DNA from 2 places in the Algoriphagus sp. UBA3586 genome. Region 1 is predicted to be linked to the other one. Evidence: riboswitches for the same ligand, from Rfam matches in the RefSeq annotation. Region 1 holds a riboswitch; the other holds the start of a gene.
What was found. Region 1 has a riboswitch for S-adenosylmethionine ahead of B2906_RS10330 (trans-sulfuration enzyme family protein). Riboswitches for the same ligand answer to the same signal wherever they lie in the genome.
Positions count from the first base shown of each region.

Region 2: another riboswitch for S-adenosylmethionine. It lies ahead of B2906_RS04560 (O-acetylhomoserine aminocarboxypropyltransferase/cysteine synthase family protein); the one in region 1 lies ahead of B2906_RS10330 (trans-sulfuration enzyme family protein).

Region 1 is NZ_DFMT01000031.1:16,503-24,549, reverse strand. Features, by position in the region: gene B2906_RS10340 (FG-GAP repeat domain-containing protein) at 1-972, shown strand, start outside; gene B2906_RS10335 (CBS domain-containing protein) at 1,075-1,536, shown strand; gene B2906_RS10330 (trans-sulfuration enzyme family protein) at 1,575-2,750, opposite strand; SAM riboswitch class I at 2,840-2,945, opposite strand; gene pth (aminoacyl-tRNA hydrolase) at 3,003-3,563, opposite strand; gene B2906_RS10320 (50S ribosomal protein L25/general stress protein Ctc) at 3,634-4,209, opposite strand; gene B2906_RS10315 (ribose-phosphate pyrophosphokinase) at 4,234-5,160, opposite strand; gene B2906_RS10310 (M14 family metallopeptidase) at 5,404-8,047, shown strand, end outside.
Region 2 is NZ_DFMT01000016.1:8,808-16,854, reverse strand. Features, by position in the region: gene argH (argininosuccinate lyase) at 1-1,048, shown strand, start outside; gene B2906_RS04570 (SulP family inorganic anion transporter) at 1,141-2,682, shown strand; gene can (carbonate dehydratase) at 2,679-3,332, shown strand; SAM riboswitch class I at 3,416-3,529, shown strand; gene B2906_RS04560 (O-acetylhomoserine aminocarboxypropyltransferase/cysteine synthase family protein) at 3,672-4,973, shown strand; gene B2906_RS04555 (homoserine O-acetyltransferase family protein) at 4,981-6,033, shown strand; gene B2906_RS04550 (DUF2147 domain-containing protein) at 6,192-6,650, opposite strand; gene pdeM (ligase-associated DNA damage response endonuclease PdeM) at 6,705-7,373, shown strand; gene B2906_RS04540 (cell division protein FtsX) at 7,431-8,047, shown strand, end outside.

The DNA.
Region 1 (8,047 bases):
TTAGACTCTATATCCACTCCTCTTTTTCCAGTTTATTTAGTAGGAAATGGCGAAGGCTTGAGTTTGCTAGCAATGAATAAAATTTATTCAAATCAAGATTCAGCTGGAGTTTTAGAACACTATGCAGAGAAAAATTCTTGGTCCAAAATCAGGTTAAATGAAGGCTTAATTCGACCTGTTCATGTTTCTTTCGGTCATCTAAATATGGATTCAATAGAAGATTATGTGATTTCACATTTTGGAAATCACATAGGAAAGTTAAGTGTCTATCTATCGAAAAATAATAAACTCGAAGAGATGGTAATTAACAGTAATCCAGGTTCTAAGAAGACGGTTTTGCTTGATTTTGATTCGGATGGGGATTTAGATGTATTTGGTATATTTTCAAAGGCTACAGGTGGAGTTTATTATTGGGAAAACCTAGGAAAAGGGGAGTTTAAAGAAAGAGAATTGTTAAAGTTTCACCCCTCTTTTGGTATTACTGATTTCGCAATAAAAGATATTAATCAAGATGGCTTAATTGATATTGTTCTATTAAATGGAGCGAATTCCAATTTAAGTCCGGAACCCAAAAATTATCAAGGTATTAGAGTCTTTTTGAATAAAGGAGCTTTGGAATTCGAGGAAGAATGGTTTTTCCCACTTCATTTTGGGACTTCACTTTTTGTGGAGGATTTTGATCTAGATGGTGATTTAGATATAGTGGTCAGTTCATCATATAATTCGCTAAATCAAGAAATGCATAGTGAAATTGTATTTTTTGAAAATGATCAGAAAGAAGTAGAGTTCAAACCGTACACAATTCAAACTTTTAAGGATAAAAATATCACCTCTTTGGCAGTTGGTGATATTGACTCAGATGGCGATTTAGACGTGATTGCTGGGTTATTTGAGGCGCCAAAGAGCAGCAACAAATTAAATAATTACTGGACTCCAATTTTACTTATTAAGAATAATATTTTGAATAAATAAATATAAAACAATTTTATTTTATAATTAAAGTAAAAATCAATATTGAGTTTTATAAACCAAAGAATTTTAGTATCTTATACATTCACTAAAATTCTTTCGACTATGGTAAAAAGTTTTCAAGGAGTAAGGGAAGTAGAACCAAAGAAGTCTCCTATTGATCAGATTTTGGTTAAAGATCATATGAGTACCAATCTTGTGACATTCGGGCCGAATGACACCATTGATAAGGTAATGGAAGTTTTGACTAAGAAAAAAATTTCCGGAGCGCCTGTGGTCGATGAGTCTGGAGCTCTGGTTGGAATTATATCTGAGGTGGACTGTCTTCGGGAAATAATCAAAGGAAAATATACCAATACCCCTGGGTTTCCCGGAAAGGTAAGTGAGTATATGACCCGAGATGTGATTACCCTAACTCCTGATTTATCATTATTTGATGCTGCAGGAAAATTTTTAGAACTAAAAATTAGAAGATTTCCTGTTTTGAAGGATGGAAGGTTAATAGGTCAAATAAGTCTTTCAGATGTGATTCGTGCTTTTCCTAAACTCAAATATACAACCTGGTAGATATGTAAAAAGGTTGTCGAGAGACAACCTTTTTATTTTTACTTTCTACTAAGATCCAAGGCTCTTTCTACATCAGCAATAATATCTTCGTGATGCTCTAATCCAACAGAAAGGCGAATCAATCCATTGCTTATACCCACTCTTTCTCTCTCCTCCTCCGAAAGCTTGCTGTGGGTGGTAGACGCAGGATGGGTGATGATGCTTCTGCTGTCTCCCAAATTGGCAGTAACTGAAATCATTTTCAGTTCATCGATAAAGCCTTGGGCTCTTTCTCCTCCTCCCTTAAGGTCTAAAGTGATGATTCCTCCACCTTGACTCATTTGCTTTACTGCCAAATCATATTGAGGATGAGATTTTAAGAACGGGTATTTTACTGCATTGAGTTGGGAATTACCTTCAAAGTATTTAGCAACTTTTAGCGCATTGCTGCAATGTCTATCCATTCTAACTCCCAATGTTTCCATGCTTTTGGATAGTATCCAGGCATTGAAAGGAGATATGGCTGGTCCAGTGTGACGCGTGAAAAATTGAACCTCCTTGATTAAATCCTGTGTACCAAGTATTAGGCCTCCCAAAACTCTTCCCTGTCCATCTATATACTTCGTAGCTGAATGGGTAACTATATGTGCCCCCCACTTGGCTGGCTGTTGGAGATAGGGAGTTGCAAAACAATTGTCGACTACTAAAATTAGATTATGTGCTTTAGCAAAATTTCCAGCCCATTCCAAGTCAATAATCTCCAGTCCTGGATTGGATGGAGTTTCTATGAATAGCATTTTGGTATTGGGTTGTACAAGCTTTTCCCAATTCAAATAATCCGAGATATCTCCGTAGGTAGAGGTAATTCCCCATTTCGGGAACACTCTCGTCAATAACTGGTGGGTTGACCCAAAAAGAGATCGGGCAGCTAACACATGATCGCCTTGCTGTAAAAGTGATGCTATACTTCCAAACATGGCTGCCATCCCGGAAGCGGTTGCTATTCCATCCTCCGTGCCTTCAGCAGCGCAGACTTTTTCAATCAAGTCTGAGGAGTTAGGGTTGGCATATCTGGAGTAAATATTGCCCTCAATTTCGTCTGCAAATGTTGCTCTTGCTTCCTCTGCAGAATCGAAAGTAAAGCTGGAAGTCAAATAAATAGGAGAGGAATGTTCCTTTTGATTGGACTTGGAAGGGTTGATCCTGATGGAATTGGTCTCGAAATGTTGACTCATAGTCTAAATAGATTTAAGGTTTTTCAGTAAACCGATAGATCTACCCGAGTCAGATTCGAACTAAAAAGGAATAAGGATGAGTTAATGCCAATTTATAGTTCCCGCTTCGGGTAGGATTTGGCACCTTTCCTGAATTAATCGGGATGGTTGCCAGAGGGTCTCAGAGCCTAGTCTCTCGCCTCTTCTTTATAAATCAGTTGCCTGAAGTGCTACAAATAAATAGGGTAGGGCATTCAAATCCAAATAAAAAAATCAATCATTGTATTGGGTCATAGTTTGGGCTATTCCAATGGTACAAAAACCCAAAACCATGTCAATGGCCTTATCCATGATTTCCGGAAGTTGATCAAATTCTTCCTGCTTGAATTTGCCTAACACATAGTCAGCCTGACGTCCTTTCGGGAAATCGTCACCTATACCCATTCTAAGCCTAGGATAATCCTGTCCTCCGGTCAAAGCTTCAATATTTTTCAAACCATTATGACCTGCAGCACTTCCTTTGGCTCTCATTCTGAGTTTCCCAAAAGGAATCGCTACCTCATCGACTAAGACCAGAATATTTTCTTTGGGAATTGAGAGCTCCTTCATCCAATAGTTTACTGCCTTACCACTGAGATTCATGTAAGTAGTGGGTTTGATAAGATGGATTGTTCGTCCTTTGTGTTTGAATTCGGACTTAAATGCGAGCCGGCCACTTTCCCATTTGGCATCGTATTGATCCGCCAGTCGATCTATTGTCAGAAATCCAATATTATGTCGAGTCAGCTCATATTCAGGGCCTATGTTGCCCAAGCCTACTATTAGATATTTCATGATTCAAATTTGGCTTAAAAATAAAAAATCCTGCCTTTGAGGGGCAGGATTTTAAGAAATGCTCTATGAATTATTCTTCGCCTTTCTTGCCTCTCAATGCTCTTGGGATACCGATGGTAACTACAGAAACATTTGGGCTGGTAAGGATTTCAAATCCTTCTGGCTTCAATTCACTCACTTTGAATGATTTTCCAAGATCCAAGTTGGAAATATCAACTTCAATGAAATCAGGGAAGTTGTTTGCCAAACCTTTTACTTTCAAAGATCTGGTTTTCATTTCCAATTTACCCCCTTTCGCTAAGCCTGGAGAGCTTCCTACAACTTTCACAGGGATTTCAAATTTGATATCTCTGTCTTCAGTGTAAGCCATGAAGTCTACGTGAAGCAATGCATCACTTACTGGGTGGAATTGAGCATCTTTCAATACTGCCTTTACGATAGTACCTTCGATATTTAACTCTACCAAGTGAACTTCCGGAGTGTAAATCAAGTCACGGAAAAGGATAATCGGACTGTAGAAGTGAATTTGCTCAGGGATACCTGGTCCGTAAACCACACAAGGTACGTTACCTGATTCTCTGATCTCATTCAAACTTTGATTGTCGAGATTTGCTCTTTTAAACCCTATAATCTCAATCGTTTTCATATGTATTTTATTTAAAATTGGTTCTTAGATAAATAAAGAACTGATGGAAGTATTACCTGTCACTGCATGAATTGCTTTGGCGAATAGGTCTGCTACTGTCAGTACTCTGATTTTGGATGATTTTTGCTTCAAAGGAATGGTATCAGTGATTACCAATTCATCCAAAACAGAATTCTCGATGTTTTCATAAGCTTTTCCTGACAGGACACCATGTGTTACAATGGCTCTCACAGATTTAGCTCCTTTTGCCATGATGATTTCTCCGGCCTTACAAAGCGTTCCCGCTGTATCAACCAAATCATCTACCAAAATCACATCCTTTCCTTCTACATCCCCGATTACCTGCATAGAGGCAATCTCGTTGGCTCTTTTTCTGTGCTTATCACAGACTACCATTTCTACTTCAAAATGCTTGGCATAAGCCCTTGCTCTGGCTACACCGCCCATATCCGGAGCTGCGAAAATCATATCCGGAAGGTTGAGCATGCTCAAATAGGGTGCAAAGATAGCTGATCCATTCAAATGATCCAATGGTATATCAAAAAATCCCTGAATTTGACCGGCATGCAGATCGCAAGTCACAATTCTGTCAGCTCCAGCCGAGGTAAGCATATTTGCAATCAACTTGGCAGCAATAGAAACTCTTGGCCTATCTTTTCTGTCTTGCCTTGCATACCCGAAGTAAGGGATCACTGCCACCACCTTGTAAGCACTTGCTCTTTTGGCAGCGTCTATCATCAAACAAAGCTCTAGGATATTATCGCTCGGAGGAGTGGTGCTTTGGATGACAAAGACGGTACAACCTCGAATTGACTCATTAAAGCTTGGGGACATTTCCCCATCGCTAAATTTGGAGAGCGTGATGTCTCCCAGTTTTTTACCATAATTCTTGGCGATTTTTTCAGCGAGATTTTGAGTGTTGGACCCTGCAAATATTTTTACCTCAGATATCATGAAGTCTTGGTTTTAAGGAGGAAGTTTTGATAAGGATTTCATTGCAAAAGTAATAATTTTTGATGGGTTGGGAAGTTGGGATAGCTTTAATCCGAATATTATTTTGATAAGTGGGGCGGAAGGTAATCTCTCTTAAACTCCGATCCTGTAAAAATTAGACGAATGAGCGACTTTCTCCTGAGTAGCTCTCTTTTTAATCTTATTTTAGAGCAAAATACATTGTCCACCAATCTGAAATTTATGAGAAGTAAAATTACCCTTTGGGGTTTGCTGTTTTCATTCTTGATCATTCAAGTTCATGCCCAGCAGGTCCCAACTCCCAAATCACATTTTGGCTTTGAAATCGGGGACGATTACAAATTGGCAAATTTCAGCCAAACAGAAGCCTATTTTAAAAAAGTAGCAGATGCCTCTGATCGAGTGCAAATGACAAGTATTGGAAAAACGGAATTTGGCAGAGAGCAACCCATGCTTATTGTTACAGCTCCAAAGAATTTTCCTCAGCTTGCCAGGTATAAAGAAATTTCTCAAAAACTTGCTCATGCTGAAATTACCAGAGAGGAAGCTGAAGCATTAATCTCAGATGGTAAGCCCGTGGTTTGGATCGATGGTGGACTTCATGCCAATGAGGTGGTGGGCCCCCATCAATTAATTCAAACACTCTATGAACTAGCATCCAGAAATGATGAGGAAACTCTCAAAATTTTGGATGAAGTGATTATTCTTTTGGTGCATGCCAACCCTGATGGAATGGAAATCATGTCGGATTGGTATATGAGAAAAGAAGACCCAACAAAAAGAGATCAGAACATACCTGTTCTCTATCAAAAATATGTAGGGCATGACAATAACCGTGATTTTTACATGAATAATATGTCTGAGGCGACTAATATGTCACTTCAGCAATATGTGGAATGGATTCCTCAAATTATTTACAATCACCATCAGTCAGGTCCTGCAGGGACAGTCGTAGCAGGACCACCTTACCGAGATCCTTTCAACCATGTTTTTGATCCGCTAATTATTACCAGCTTAGATGCTCTGGGGGCTGCTATGATTAATCGTTTGCATCAGGAAGACAGACCAGGATATACCAGATTGGATGGATCAGTGTTCTCTACTTGGTGGAATGGTGGTTTGAGAACTACCCCTTACTATCATAATCAAATCGGAATTTTGACTGAAATTATTGGAAACCCTACACCATCTGAGGTTCCTCTGGTGCCTGAAAGGCTAATTCCAAATAACGGAACACCTTACCCAATTACGCCTAGAGAATGGCATTTTAAGTCTTCCATAGAGTATTCAGTGTCCTTGAATTATGCGATTCTAAATCATGCTGTTAGACATGGTGATGAACTTTTGAGAAATATTTATCTGATGGGCAGAAGATCCATTGAGAAAGGTCAAAAAGATACTTGGACTTTATATCCAAAAAACGCACAGGCCATAGAAGACGCTTTTGAAAAAGCCAGAAAAGAAGGCAAAGCAAAAAGGCCTACAGGTTGGAGATCTGGCTTGCCGGTTGAATTTTATGAACAAGTATATCAGGATCCTGCCAGAAAAGATCCTTATGGCTATATTCTTCCGGCAGACCAGGCCGATTTTCCTACTGCCATTAAGTTTTTAAATGCATTGATTAAATCAGGAATAAGAGTCGAAAAGGCAACTGCTGATTTTTCAGTGAATGGGAAATCCTACCCTGCTGGCTCTTATATTGTAAAGACGGATCAGGCCTTTAGACCGCATGTTTTAGATATGTTTGAGCCACAAGATCATCCAAATGACTTCCTGTATCCTGGAGGTCCTCCAATTAGGCCTTATGATGCTGCTGGTTGGACATTGGCATTTCAGATGGGTTCGGAGATTGATAGGATCATGCAAGACTTTGATGGGCCATTTGAGCAAGTCCCTTACGGACAAATTCAAACTCCGCCAGCCAAGCCGCTAGCAAATGGATCTGGTTATCTAATCGATATCAAAGGGAATAATGCATTCATGGCAGTCAATGATTTGCTGAAGGCAAAAGTAAAAGTGTACAGGACACAGCAGGAAGTAAATGGTTTGCCTGCGGGATCCTTTTATGTTGGTTCGGGAGGTAAAAAGATTTTGGAAAAAGCAGCTCAAGAATATGGAGTCTATGCCAAGCCAGCGTCCATGCCTAAAGGAGCGACAGAAATCAAGCCTGCTAGAATTGGGCTATACGATTATTATGGGGGTTCAATGCCTTCCGGTTGGGTTAGATGGATGTTGGAGCAATTCCATTTTGATTATAAGCAAGTCTTCCCTCTTGAAATTGATCAGGGCAATCTTAAAGACAAGTATGATGTGCTATTATTTATCGGTCCGGGCATACCTTCTGTAGGAAGCAGAGGTGGTGGCAGATCTCAGCCGGATTCTTCTGAAATTGATCCTCAATACCACCACATGCTTGGGAATTTCTCAGCTGAAAAATCCTTACCACAGATTAAAGCTTTCTTGGAAAACGGAGGAGAAGTCTTGACTGTAGGTTCAGCTACGGAATTGGCTTTTCATTTAGGTCTTCCAGTTTCTGATGCCTTGGTAGAGATGGGATCAGATGGGAAGGAAACTCCACTATCAGGGGAAAAATATTATATCCCGGGTTCTGTCTTGGAAATGCATGTGGATAATAGCCAGCCGATCAATTATGGAATGGGAGAGAAGTCCTACATCATGTTTAATAGGTCTCCTGTCTTCAGATTAGATCCTGAAGCGGCAAACCAAGGAGTAAAAGCTATTGCTTGGTTTGGAGAAGAAGAACCACTGAGAAGTGGTTGGGCTTGGGGTCAATCCTATCTGAAAAATGGAGTGACAGCATTTGAGGCTAAAATTGGGAAAGGAAAGCTCTATGCTTTCGGTCCTG
Region 2 (8,047 bases), on a different contig from region 1:
TGATGTAGGAAAAAAGCTACATTCAGGGAGAAGCCGAAACGATCAGGTTTTGGTGGATTTGAAACTATACTATAGGGCTGCTATCCGGGATTTGGTCGAGGCGAGCGCTGAATTATCTGAGCTTTTACTTTCCCTTTCTAAAAAGCATCAATCCGATTTAATGCCTGGCTACACTCATACGCAACTGGCTATGCCTTCCAGCTTTGGTTTATGGTTTAGTTCATTTGCTGAAGGTATCAGTGAGGACTTGAGTTTGATGAAAGCAGCATTTGATCTGTGCAATAAAAACCCTTTAGGCTCTGCAGCAGGTTATGGTTCGAGTTTTCCCTTAGACCGAACTATGACTTCAGAGCTATTGGGATTTGCGGACCTTCATCACAATGTGATCAATGCTCAAAACAGTCGCGGAAAAACTGAAAGAACCTTAGCCTTTGCTATGGCAGGTATGGCAGGAACTTTAAACCGCATGGCTGATGATGTGTGTATTTTTATGAATCAGCATTTTGGTTTTATTTCCTTTCCGGATGATTTGACAACAGGATCCAGTATCATGCCCCATAAAAAGAACCCGGATGTTTTTGAACTCATTCGCGCTAAAACCAATCAAATTCAGGCCGTTCCCAATACTGTTTCCCTCCTACTGACCAACTCTACCACCGGTTATCATCGGGATTTACAGCTATTAAAAGAGGAGATTTTTCCTGCAATAGCTTCACTTCAATCCTGTCTGGAAATGACTACCTTCATGCTGAAGTCCATTAAAGTTCAATCAGGAATTTTGAAAGATGAATTCTATAAGCATTTGTTTTCTGTAGAGGTAGTCAATGATTTAGTGTTGAAAGGAATGCCTTTCAGAGATGCTTATAAAAAAGTAGGCTTGGATATAGAAAAAGGAGATTTTAGCCCTGATCAAAACTCACTAAATCATGTTCATGAAGGGAGTATCGGGAATTTGAATCTGACCGAGATTCAAGAGAAAAATGAAAAAGCAGTAGCACAATTTAACTTTGAAAAAATAGACGAAGCATACAAGAAACTTTTGTCGTAGTGTGACAGAATATTTGTTAGGGTTTTTCTTTTTTTAGTAAAATTTATTTTTGTTATAAAGAAAATTTATAAACTTTAGACAAACCCATCACCATGAAAACCAATTATTTTGGTTCCACCCTTTCCGCTGATTTAAAAGCCAGTTTGGTCGTCTTTCTGGTTGCATTACCCTTATGTTTAGGTATAGCTGTAGCCAGTGGAGCCCCCCCTATGTCTGGTTTGATTGCCGGAATTATTGGAGGTATTGTGGTGGGTTCATTGTCTGGATCTCATGTCAGTGTCAGTGGTCCCGCAGCAGGATTGACTGTGATCGTTTTAGATGCAATTTCATCTTTGGGTACCTTCGAACTTTTTCTTGCAGCAGTAGTAATGGCAGGGTTAATCCAGCTGATTTTGGGATTTTTAAAGGCTGGAGTTTTAGGATATTATTTTCCCCACTCAGTAATCAAAGGAATGCTAACCGCTATTGGCTTAATTTTGATCCTAAAGCAAATTCCACATGCATTAGGCTGGGACAAAGATTTAATGGGAGATCTTGCTTTTCGTCAAATGGATGAGCAAAATACATTTTCAGAAATCTGGTATGCCATACAATATTTCAGTCCCGGAGCGATTCCAATTGTTCTAGTTGCTTTGGGACTAATTATCTTTTTTGAGAAGCCTAAGATCAAAAACCATAAAATTTTCGGTTTAGTACCTGGAGCCTTGTGGGCTGTAATAGCAGGGATTTTAATCAATCAGTTATATGGAATAATTAGGCCATCATGGAAATTAGATGAAGAGCACTTAGTATCTATACCGGATGTAGATCAACTTTCAGATTTGAGTAGTTTGGTCACCTTTCCTGATTTTGGAATGATAGGCTCACTTGATTTCTGGCTTATAGCAGTAACAGTAGCTGTGATCGCTAGTATAGAAACTCTTTTAAGCTTGGAGGCAGGTGATAAAATGGACCCACAAAAAAGGCTTTCCCCTTCTTCCCGAGAGCTTGTTGCACAAGGTGCAGGTAATACCCTTTCAGGATTAATAGGTGGTCTTCCTGTGACAGCTGTGATTGTACGTACTACTGCCAATATTACCTCAGGGGCTAAAACAAAGCTTTCTGCCATTTGCCATGGGATACTTTTGCTAGTATTAGTCATTGGTATCGCCGAATTACTTAATTTGATACCCTTAAGCTGTTTGGCTGCTGTACTTTTCTTTGTTGGATATAAACTGGCAAAGCCATCAGTCTTTGTTCACGAGTATGAAAAAGGCATGAATCAGTTTATTCCATTTATGGTCACCATCAGTGCCATCCTCTTTACCGATTTGCTAATAGGCATCGGGATTGGGATGATATTTGGAATCTTTTTCGTTATTCGAACCAATTATCAAAAGTCAGTTTCAGTGACTGAATTGGATGGAATGTATTTGGTTAAGCTGCAAAAGGACGTTTCATTTCTGAATAAAGCCCCTTTGATGAGGCATTTGGCTGAAATTCCAAATGGAAGTGATGTCGTCTTAAATGCTACAAGGGCCAGATTTATAGATCATGATATACAGGAGGTTTTAAATGATTTCATTGAGACTTCTACTGATAAAAATATCACCATTACCATTGAAGGATTTAATTATAAATTGAAAGAATCATGAACCAGTACGAGAAACTCTTATTACAAAATAAAGCTTGGTCCGAAGAAAAGACAGAGTTGGATCATGAATACTTTTCAAGAAATGCTACTCAGCAAAGGCCCAAGTTCCTATGGATTGGATGCTCTGACAGCCGAGTTCCTGCCAATGAAATCACGGGAACAGACCCTGGAGAAATTTTCGTGCATAGAAATATTGCCAATATGGTAGTGCACACTGATCTAAATTTGCTTTCAGTTCTTCAATATGCCGTTGAGGTCCTTCAGGTGGAACACATCATTGTATGCGGACATTATGGATGCGGAGGTGTGGAAGCGGCAATTTCAAATTTTCACCTTGGATTGATCAATAAGTGGTTGAGAAATATAAAGGAAGTCTATTTCAATAATCAAGAAGAACTTGATTCCATTGAGGACCATAGTGAAAAAGTAAATAAGTTGGTTGAATACAATGTAATCGAACAATGCCAAGATTTGATTAAAACCTCCATCGTACAAAGAGCATGGATGGAAAGGAAGGCACCTGAGATTCATGGTTGGGCCTATGGGTTAAAGGATGGATTGGTGAAGGAGTTAATCAATATTAAACCTGATTTTGAAAACATTAATCCTATTTTCCGTTACAATCAAGATCAATTGAAACACTTACATTAATTTGATTCGAATTGAGGAATCTCTTTGAATTCTGAGATTCTTCATTTTTATTTGCATCATCCTTTCACTTTTTAAGGTGCTAGGATTTATAAAGAAGAGGTAAGAGACAGGCTCTATGACCCTCTGGCAACCTTCCGTAACGTCGGAAAGGTGCCAATTCCTGCCGATTGAGAAGGTCTCAATTGGAACTATAAATTCTCTGCAATATGATTAAAGGATATTCCCCCCTACTTCAGGTTACTTCCCTTTTTTCTTTCAGAGCATTTATGCTTTAAGGATTCTGCTTTGCCTAATCCTGGATTACAGTTTTTATTTAAAACCCTTTAAACCCTATTACTTATGTCTACTTACAGATTTGAGACCCTTCAGCTTCATGCTGGACAAGAACCTGACCCTTCAACGAATGCAAGGGCCGTCCCTATTTATCAAACCACCTCATACACCTTCAATTCCGCAGAGCATGGAGCCAATCTATTTGGGTTGAAAGAATTTGGAAACATCTACACCAGGATTATGAATCCTACCACCGATGTTTTTGAAAAAAGATTGGCAGCTCTGGAAGGTGGTGTTGCAGCTGTAGCTACTGCATCAGGCCAGGCAGCACAATTTCTTGCATTGAATAATATTCTGCAGGCAGGTGAAAACTTCGTTTCGACTTCTTTCTTATATGGTGGAACTTACAATCAATTTAAAGTTGCTTTCAAAAGAATTGGGATAGAAGCAAGATTTGCAAAAGGAGATAACCCTGAGGCTTTTGAAAAACTAATAGATCAAAAGACCAAGGCAATTTACTTGGAAACAATTGGTAATCCTGAATTTAATATTCCTGATTTTGATGCAATCGCGGCAGTTGCCAAAAAACATGATATCCCTCTAATAGTAGATAATACTTTCGGAGCTGGAGGTTATTTATTTAATCCAATTGCTCACGGCGCCAATGTGGTTACTTCCTCTGCTACCAAATGGATTGGTGGGCATGGAACCTCCATTGGAGGAATCATTGTGGATGCTGGCAACTATAACTGGGGGAATGGCAAGTTTCCTCAATTCTCCGAGCCATCAGAAGGTTATCATGGATTGAATTTCTGGGAAGTATTTGGAGAAAATAATCCACTGGGACTTCCCAATATAGCATTTGCCATTAGGGCAAGAGTAGAAGGCCTCCGGGATTTCGGACCGGCATTAAGCCCATTTAATTCATTCTTGTTATTACAAGGTTTGGAGACACTTTCCCTGAGAGTACAAAGAACTGTAGATAATGCTCTAGCATTGGCAAAATGGCTTGAATCTCACCCAAAAGTTCAGAAAGTAAATTACCCCGGTCTTGAATCTTCTCCCTATCATCAGCTAGCAAAGAAATATCTGAAAAATGGCTATGGAGGTGTTTTGAGCTTTGAAATTAAAGGAAATAAAGAGCAGACATCTGCTGTAATCAATTCTCTGAAATTGATCTCTCACCTAGCGAATGTAGGTGATGCAAAGACCTTAATAATCCAACCTTCAGCCACTACGCATCAGCAACTTTCTGAGGAGGAACAAAAAGCTGCGGGAGTTACTCCTACCCTGTTGAGAATCTCATTGGGAATAGAGCACATCGAAGATATCAAGTCGGACCTTCAACAAGCCTTTGATTCGATTTAATTAAAAAATGAACCTTACTAGTCAATACGCATCGATTACCATGTCTTTGGAATTATTTCAGTCTACCAAACCCCTGGCTTTAGAGTCAGGGGAATATCTTTCGGAGTTTGAGCTTGCTTACACAACCTACGGCAATTTGAATTCAGACAAATCTAATGTAGTCTGGGTGGTTCATGCATTAACAGGAGACTCCAATGTGACTGATTGGTGGAGTGGGCTTATCGGGGAAGATAAATTCTTTGATCCTTCAGACCATTTCATAATCTGCGCCAACTTATTGGGTTCAAATTACGGTTCAACCAATCCCTTAAGCATCAACCCACAAAGCAGAGAACCCTATTATTATGAGTTTCCTCACATTACTCCAAGAGATTTAGCTAATTCTCTGGAAAGGCTTAGAAGTCATCTCAAGCTTGAAAAAATTCACACCTTAATCGGTGGTTCCTTGGGAGGACAGGTAGCTTTGGAATGGGCTTATTCTTTAGGAAATAAGCTTGAAAACTTAGTAGTTTTGGCTTCTACAGCCAAATCTTCTCCTTGGGTGATCGGATTTAATGAAACTCAAAGAATGGCTATAGAATCAGACTGTACCTGGGGAGAAAAAAGTGAATTTGCAGGTCTCAAAGGTCTGGAAACGGCTCGTGCGATTGCAATGCTGAGTTATAGGCATCCCTCTGATTTGCAGAAAAAGCAATTGGATAATGATCACAGACTAGATCACTTTAAAGCCTCTTCTTACCTCCGCTATCAAGGTCAAAAACTAGCTAAAAGATTTAACGCTTTGTCCTATTGGGTTCTTTCCAAGAGTATGGATAGTCAAGACTTGGGGAGAGGCAGAGGAGGTTTGGAATCCGCTTTGCAAAAAATCGAAGCAAGGGTTTTGACTGTTGGGGTAAATAGTGATTTGCTGTTTTTACCGGAAGAATCCCAGTTTATCTCCAAACATGTTAAACGCGGGACCTATAAGGAAATTCAATCAACAGCCGGCCATGATGCTTTTTTGATTGAGTTTGATCAATTGAGTTATTTGCTTCAGTCTTTCTACTTGGAGAAAAATTAGGCTTCGACTCCGCTCAGCCTGACAGGAATCAGAATCTGTCATTGATAGCTAGACCAAAGGATAATTCTCAGGAATATTGCTAAGTAGGGCTTCGATTCCGCTCAACCTGACAGAAATTGCGACTTTATATTGAACGAGGAGTCGAGGGATCCTCGACTCTACTTCTTTTGATTTAATTCTTTTACTCTAGTCCACTCCACGGTTCTATCAATCCAAGAAAAGCCCATGTATCCTTTCACCTCTAAAACATCTTTTGATTTCATCCTGATTTCGCAAGAATAGGTATTCCCTGATTTTGGGTCATAAATCTTTCCTCCCTTCCAAATTCCGTCCTCGTAAGATAAACCTTCCAAGATTGTTAAGCCCATCAAAGGCCTTTGCTGGAGTTTTTTATCATCATTTTCCACATCCTTTGCAGGCTGACCATTTTTTATAGGCTCTTTTAGCCAAGATATTTTTCCTAAAAATGAACCATCTTTTTCCATGATATCTACTTTGGCTGTTTTCTCAGTATTATACCAAGTGCCCAGGATTTCATCTCTACTTTGTCCGAATGAAGAAAAGGAAGCAATTAAAAAAAAAGTGAATAATAAAGAAGCTAATTGTCGTGATTTCATAAAAACTCTGTTTTTAAAATTTTAATCGATTTAGATTTGAACTGTTAATTGAAAATGGGAGAAAAGGATTTGAGACAGGTAAGATTAGATCATAATGGTACAACATTATTTTTGATGAAAGAAAAGGTTGTATACCATCAAAATACAAGAACTTTTTTTATTTCTGACGTACATTTTGGAAAAGCCGCTCATTTCAGAAAGTCAGGTATTCCTATTCCTGAGCCAATACACAAGGTTGATTTAGAAACTCTAAGTCTTCTATTTGATGAGTTCTCTCCCTCTTCTGTTTATTTTTTGGGGGATCTATTTCACAGCGACTGGAATGGCCAATGGGACATATTAATGGACTTTTTGGAAACTTATCCAGCCATTAACTTTCATTTGGTTCAGGGGAATCATGATATTCTTCCCCCATCTTTTTATAAAAATTGTCCCATAGCCATTCACAAACAACCTGTATTTTTAGAAAATTTAATTTTAAGTCATGAACCTTTAGAGGATTTTTCCGAAGGATATTTGAATCTTTGTGGGCATATTCATCCCGGGATTAGGCTCCGAGGAATGGGGAGGCAATCCCTCAGATTGTCCTGCTTTTATTTGGAAAACAATCAGTTGATTTTGCCTGCTTTTGGAAGCTTCACAGGATTGGCTTTGATCAAGCCGGGAAAAGAAGCTAAAGTTTATGGAATTACCTCAGAAAAAGTGATTCCATTGCTTTCTTAAAACAAATTGGCAAAATCCTTGGGGATGGTTAGCTTTGATGTGAATTATAAAAACTCCATGGCAAATTATCCAAGAAAGAAAAAAACCTTAGGGCATTTCAAATTTGGAAGTGTACTTTTTAGCACTACCCTTTCCTTATTTATAGTTGGTTTATTTGGCGCGATCCTCATCCAAGCCAAATCTCTTTCCAGCATGATCCGCGAAAATGTGGAGATTCAGGTCTTTTTGGATAAAAATCTGAATGATGATGAAATTTCAGCTATTCGAAAAAATCTGTCCAGCAGGCCTTTTATTTTGAGAAAGGCAGATACACTTGGTTTGAGATTTATTTCTGATGAAGAGGCGGCAGCAGCTTTTATTGAAAGTACCGGTGAAGATTTTACCAAATTTCTCGAGGATAATCCATTGAGAGATAGTTTTGTGCTTTCCATTGCCGAGGAGTTTCAGACGAGCGAACAAATCAATGAAATCAGTAAAGAGTTAGAGGGCGTTTCAGGTGTCTTCGAAGTTTCCTATATGACTGATTTGGTGGATTCTATCAATAAAAACCTCTTGAAAGTTAGCATCGTGATGGGAGCTTTTATCTTGATCTTGGTGATCACTGTGATCATGTTGATTAATAATACAATCAGGTTGGCACTTTTCTCACAGCGATTTTTGATTCGATCTATGCA